2 regions of the Streptomyces sp. 63XJN7_1_ISO-PGPR-S23-121 genome follow, and region 1 is predicted to be linked to the other one. Evidence: predicted binding sites of a transcription regulator. Region 1 holds the regulator's gene; the other holds the start of a gene.
What was found. Region 1 encodes HspR, which represses chaperone genes until heat shock. Its sites were predicted from a motif close to TTGAGNNNNNNNNNCTCAA; they were not measured.
Positions count from the first base shown of each region.

Region 2: lon (endopeptidase La) is a predicted target of HspR. The motif match lies at 1,722-1,740, and genes of this name have one in related genera.

Region 1 is NZ_CM149653.1:162,502-165,889, forward strand. Features, by position in the region: gene grpE (nucleotide exchange factor GrpE) at 1-617, shown strand, start outside; gene dnaJ (molecular chaperone DnaJ) at 660-1,850, shown strand; gene AC0VYN_RS00780 (heat shock protein transcriptional repressor HspR) at 1,856-2,311, shown strand; gene AC0VYN_RS00785 (sugar ABC transporter substrate-binding protein) at 2,558-3,388, shown strand, end outside.
Region 2 is NZ_CM149653.1:1,266,525-1,269,912, reverse strand. Features, by position in the region: gene lon (endopeptidase La) at 1-1,699, opposite strand, end outside; gene AC0VYN_RS05925 (spermine/spermidine synthase domain-containing protein) at 1,883-2,572, shown strand; gene AC0VYN_RS05920 (response regulator transcription factor) at 2,686-3,388, shown strand, end outside.

The DNA.
Region 1 (3,388 bases):
AGCCCGACGTCCCCTCTGGCGCCACGCCTGACGCCGCCGAACCGAAGGCCGCCTCCGAGGAGGAGGCGGCCCCGGCCGGGGACGCGAGTGAGAACGCGGGCCTGGTGGCCCAGCTGGATCAGGCACGCACGGCGCTCGGTGAGCGCACGGCGGACCTCCAGCGCCTCCAGGCCGAGTACCAGAACTACCGCCGTCGGGTCGAGCGGGACCGCATCGCGGTCAAGGAGGTCGCCATCGCGAACCTCCTGTCCGAGCTGCTCCCCGTGCTCGACGACGTCGGCCGCGCCCGGGAGCACGGCGAACTCGTCGGCGGATTCAAGTCCGTCGCGGAGTCGCTGGAGACCGTCGTGGCCAAGATGGGCCTCCAGCAGTTCGGCAAGGAGGGCGAGCCCTTCGACCCGACGATCCACGAGGCCCTGATGCACTCCTACGCACCGGACGTCACCGAGACGACCTGCGTGGCGATCCTGCAGCCCGGGTACCGGATCGGCGAGCGCACCATCCGCCCCGCGCGGGTGGCGGTGGCCGAACCGCAGCCGGGTGCGCAGACCGTCAAGGCCGAGGAGCCGGCCGAGGCGGCCGACGACAAGGAGAACGGTGGCCCGGAGGAGGGCTGACGTCACGACGAACGCGGACGCAGGAGAGGAGGGACGTCGGGGATGAGCACCAAGGACTTCATCGAGAAGGACTACTACAAGGTCCTCGGCGTCCCCAAGGACGCCACCGAGGCCGAGATCAAGAAGGCGTACCGGAAGCTCGCCCGCGAGTTCCATCCGGACGCCAACAAGGGCAACGCCCGGGCCGAGGAGCGCTTCAAGGAGATCTCCGAGGCGAACGACGTCCTCGGTGACCCCAAGAAGCGCAAGGAGTACGACGACGCCCGCGCGCTCTTCGGCAACGGCGGCTTCCGCCCGGGGCCGGGCGCGGGCGGCGGCGGAACCTTCAACTTCGACCTGGGCGACCTCTTCGGAGGCGGCGCCCAGGGCGGCGGGGCCGGCGGCTTCGGCGGCGGTCTCGGCGACGTCTTCGGGGGCCTGTTCAACCGCACCGGCACCGGTGGTCCCGGCGCCGGCACGCGGACCCAGCCGCGGCGCGGCCAGGACATCGAGTCCGAGGTCACCCTCAGCTTCACGGAGGCCATCGAGGGCGCGACGGTCCCGCTGCGGATGTCCAGCCAGCAGCCCTGCAAGGCCTGTTCGGGCACCGGCGACAAGAACGGCACGCCGCGCGTGTGCCCGACCTGCGTCGGCACCGGGCAGGTCGCCCGGGGCTCGGGCGGCGGCTTCTCGCTGACCGACCCCTGCCCGGACTGCAAGGGCCGCGGCCTGATCGCGGAGAATCCCTGCGAGGTCTGCAAGGGCTCCGGACGCGCCAAGTCCTCCCGGACGATGCAGGTCCGCATCCCGGCCGGGGTGTCGGACGGGCAGCGCATCCGGCTGCGCGGCAAGGGCGCACCGGGCGAGCGCGGCGGCCCCGCGGGCGACCTGTACGTGGTGGTGCACGTCAAGGAACACCGCGTCTTCGGCCGCAAGGGCGACAACCTCACCGTCACCGTCCCGGTCACCTACGCCGAGGCGGCGCTCGGCGGCGAGGTCCGCGTCCCGACCCTGGGCGGACCGCCCGTCACGCTGAAGCTGCCGGCGGGCACGCCCAACGGCCGCACCATGCGGGCCCGGGGCAAGGGCGCGGTCCGCAAGGACGGCACCCGCGGCGACCTCCTGGTCACCGTCGAGGTGAGTGTCCCGAAGGATCTGACGGGGAAGGCTCGTGACGCGCTCGAGGCGTATCGCGAGGCGACCGCGGACGAGGATCCGCGGGAGGAGCTGTTCCAGGCCGCGAAGGGAGCTTGACGGGAATGGACGGTCGTCGACGCAATCCGTATGAACTGACCGAGGACACCCCGGTCTACGTCATCTCGGTGGCGGCCCAGCTCTCCGGACTCCACCCGCAGACACTGCGCCAGTACGACCGCCTCGGCCTGGTCTCCCCCGACCGCACGGCCGGGCGCGGCCGGCGCTACTCGGCCCGCGACATCGAACTGCTCCGTCAGGTGCAGCAGTTGTCGCAGGACGAGGGCATCAACCTGGCCGGAATCAAGCGCATCATCGAACTGGAGAACCAGGTCGCCGCGCTCCAGTCCCGCATAGCGGAGCTGTCGGACGCGCTGGACGGCGCGGCCACGGCGATGCGCCAGCGGGAGGCGGCGGTGCACGCCTCGTACCGCCGTGACCTGGTGCCGTACCAGGAGGTCCAGCAGACCAGTGCGCTGGTGGTGTGGCGGCCCAAGCGGCAGCAGCAGTCCCCGGACTGACGACGCGTCGGATTTCCCGGAAGGGGCCCGGAGGTTCACCCGAACCTCCGGGCCCCTTCGCGTGCGCCTCGCGTGCCGGGTACGTGAAGGGATGCGGGAGGCGATTCCGCTCCGTCTCCACAGCGGCTGCGCAGCGTGGTGTTGTCATCTCGTTAAGTGGTTCCGCTTGACGCTGGGGGCGCCGACGCGTTGGCTTTTCAGTCACCTGGGTTGCAATGCGGCCCCCGCGTCCGGAAGGCACCAGAAGTGAGCTCCTGCATCCGTCGTATCGCCATATCCGTGGCAGCGTCCACGATGACCGTTTCGCTGGCCGGCTGCGGAGTGCTGGACGCCTCGGACGGCAGCGACGACGCGAGCCCCTCCAAGGGCAACGACATCACGGTGGGCCTGCTGCTTCCGGAGACGGACAACACCCGCTACGAGCAGTTCGACCACCCCTACTTCGTGAAGAAGCTCGCCTCCCTGACCCGGGACGAGGGCAAGGTCCAGTACGCCAACGCCGGGGCGGACGAGAACAAACAGGCCACGCAGATGCAGAAGATGATCGACGACAAGGTCGACGCGATCGTCCTGGACGCCGTGAACGCGCAGGCCATCGCGCCGAGCGTGCAGAAGGCCAAGGACGCCGGCATCCCGGTCTTCGCCTACGACCGGCTGGCCGAGGGACCGATCACCGCCTACATCTCCTTCGACAACGAGCTGGTCGGCGAGGTCCAGGGACGCTCCCTCGTCGAGGCGCTCGGCGGCCGTGACAACTCGGCCAGGATCGTCATGATGAACGGCTCGCCCACCGACCCGAACGCCAAGCAGTTCAAGGCCGGTGCGATGTCCGAGCTGAACGGCAAGGTGACGATCGCCCAGTCCTACGACACCAAGGACTGGAAGCCGGCGAACGCCGAGGCGAACATGGCCGAGGCGATCGAGGCGATCGGCAAGAAGAACATCGCCGGCGTCTACTCCGCCAACGACGGCATGGCGGGCGGCATCATCAAGGCCCTGGAGTCCGCGGGCGTCACCGAGCTGCCGCCGATCACCGGTCAGGACGCGGAGCTGCCGGCGGTCCAGCGGATCGTCGGC
Region 2 (3,388 bases), 1.1 Mb from region 1:
TGCGCAGCAGCCGCGCGATCGACCGCTCCAGGGTGCGCACGCCCGCCTCGCGGGTGTACTCGCCGGCCAGCCTGCGCAGCGCGCCCTCGTCGATCGTGACCTCGTCCTTGTCCAGACCGGCCCGCTCCAGCTGGCGCGGGAGCAGGTGGTCCCGGGCGATGACGACCTTCTCGTCCTCGGTGTACCCGTCGAGGCGGACCAGCTCCATGCGGTCGAGCAGGGCCTCGGGGATGGCCTCCAGGACGTTGGCGGTGGCGAGGAAGACGACGTCGGACAGGTCGAGCTCGACCTCCAGGTAGTGGTCCCGGAAGGTGTGGTTCTGGGCCGGGTCGAGGACCTCCAGCAGCGCCGCGGCCGGATCGCCCCGGAAGTCGGAACCCACCTTGTCGATCTCGTCCAGGAGCACGACCGGGTTCATGGACCCGGCCTCCTTGACCGCCCGCACGATCCGGCCGGGCAGCGCCCCGACGTACGTGCGCCGGTGGCCGCGGATCTCGGCCTCGTCGCGGACGCCGCCGAGGGCGACGCGGACGAACTTGCGGCCCATCGCGTGGGCGACGGACTCGCCGAGCGACGTCTTGCCCACGCCGGGCGGGCCCACCAGCGCCAGGACGGCACCGCCGCGCCGGCCGCCGACGACACCGAGGCCGCGGTCGCTGCGGCGCTTGCGCACGGCCAGGTACTCGGTGATCCGCTCCTTCACGTCCTGCAGGCCCGCGTGCTCGGCGTCCAGGACGGCCTGGGCGCCCTGGATGTCGTAGGCGTCCTCGGTGCGCTCGTTCCACGGCAGCTCGAGGACGGTGTCCAGCCAGGTGCGGATCCACGAGCCCTCGGGCGACTGGTCGGAGGACCGCTCCAGCTTGTCGACCTCCTTCAGCGCGGCCTCGCGGACCTTCTCCGGCAGGTCGGCGGCCTCGACGCGGGCGCGGTAGTCGTCGGACTCCTCACCCTCCTGCTCCCCGTTCAGCTCGCGCAGCTCCTTGCGGACGGCTTCGAGCTGGCGGCGCAGCAGGAACTCGCGCTGCTGCTTGTCGACGCCCTCCTGGACGTCCTTGGCGATCGTCTCGGCCACGTCCTGCTCGGCGAGGTGGTCCCGCAGCTGCCGGGTGGCGAGCTTCAGCCGGGCGACCGGGTCGGTGGTCTCCAGCAGCTCGACCTTCTGCTCGGTGGTGAGGAAGGGCGAGTAGCCGGAGTTGTCGGCGAGCGCGGAGACGTCCTCGATGGCCTGGACCCGGTCCACGACCTGCCAGGCGCCGCGCTTGCGCAGCCATGCGGTGGCGAGGGCCTTGTACTCCTTGACGAGTTCGGCGACCTGGCCGGGCAGCGGGTCGGGCACGCTCTCGTCGCTACGGGTGCCCTCGACCCACAGCGCGGCGCCGGGGCCGGTGGTGCCGGCGCCGATGCTCACCCGGCTCCGGCCGCGGATCAGCGCGCCCGGGTCTCCGTCGGCGAGGCGGCCGACCTGCTCGACCGTGCCGAGGACGCCGGTCTTCGCGTAGGTGCCGTCGATGCGCGGGACCAGCAGGACCCGGGGCTTGCCCGGTTCGTCCCTGGCGGCGGCCTGCGCGGCCTCCACCGCGGCCCGTACGTCGGAGTCGCTCAGGTCCAGGGGGACGACCATCCCCGGCAGCACGACCTCGTCGTCGAGCGGCAGCACGGGCAGGGTGAGCGGTGTGAAGGCAGCGGACTCAGCAGCCATGATCTCCCCTTCGGCAGTCAAGTTGAGTTATGCCGACTCAATGCTCGGGAGCCGCCGATTGTTCCCAGGGGGCTGTTCGCTGTGAGCGATCAAGGGACGCCGCCCGTCGCGAGTCGTCCTCACGCCCCCTCAGCACGCCCGGAGCACCGGTCATTCCCCGGTCGGTGATGCCAGGATGGGCCGATGCCCATCACCTCTTACGACTCCCACGACACCCCGGAAGTTCTGGACCGTCGCGAGGGCCCGTACGGCGAGGTCGTCCTGCGCCGCCACGGGGCGCTGCTGCAGATCATCGCGAACGGCTGCTTCCTGATGGACACCTCCGACGGGCGCTCGGAGCGCCGGCTCGTGGACGCGGCGGCCGAGGCGCTCGACGGCCGGGCGGCACCGCACGTCCTCATCGGCGGGCTCGGCGTCGGCTTCTCACTGGTGCACGCGGCCGCCGACCCCCGCTGGGGCCGGATCGCGGTCGTCGAACGCGAGCGTGCCGTCATCGACTGGCACCGCACCGGACCGCTGGCCGAGGTGTCGGCGACGGCCCTGGCCGATCCGCGCACGGCGATCGTCGAGGCGGACCTGGTGGGTTACGTCAATGAGACTTCCGACACGTACGACGCGCTCTGCCTCGACATCGACAACGGCCCCGACTGGACCGTCACCGAGGGCAACGACGGGCTGTACTCACCAGGCGGACTGGCGGGCTGCGCACGGGTGTTGAGACCCGGCGGGGTGCTCGCCGTATGGTCCGCCCAGCCCTCCCCGGAATTCGAAGAAACCTTGCGTAATGCCGGGTTCCAGCAGGTGCGTACCGAAGAGATCCCCGTTGCCCGGGGCGTTCCGGACGTCGTCCACCTCGGCATCGGGCCTGGATAGCAAAGGCGCGGCACCTCCCCGTACGCTGCTGACCTGACGCGGATCATTCAAGCGTCAAGCGCAGTCATGGGATCACCCCACGGATTCCGGAAAGCACACCTCAGGGGCGGGCGATGGAGCAGACACAGACCTCCCACAACGGCACGGCGACGGCCACCCAGGGCGCACAGCGCCGGGTGCTGGTGGTCGAGGACGACCAGACGATCATGGAGGCCATCGCCACCCGCCTGCGTGCCGAGGGGTTCCTGGTGCAAACGGCGAGTGACGGCCCGGCGGCCGTGGACACGGCCGAAGCCTGGCAGCCCGACCTGCTCATCCTCGACATCATGCTGCCCGGCTTCGACGGCCTGGAGGTCTGCCGCCGCGTGCAGGCCCAGCGGCCGGTGCCGGTGCTGATGCTCACCGCGCGCGACGACGAGACGGACATGCTGGTCGGCCTCGGCGTGGGCGCCGACGACTACATGACCAAGCCGTTCTCGATGCGCGAGCTGGCCGCACGCGTGCACGTGCTGCTGCGCCGGGTGGAGCGGGCCGTCGTGGCCGCCTCGACGCCGCGCAGCGGCATCCTGCGCCTCGGCGAACTGGAGATCGACCACGCCCAGCGCCGGGTGCGGGTGCGCAGCGAGGACGTCCACCTGACGCCCACCGAGTTCGACCTGCTCGTGTGCCTGGCGAACACCCCGCGCGCGGTGCTCTCGCGGGAGCAACTGCTGGCCGAGGTGTGGGACTGGGCGGACGCCTCCGGCACCCGGACCGTCGACAGCCACATCAAGGCGCTGCGCCGCAAGATCGGGGCCGAGCGCATCCGCACCGTGC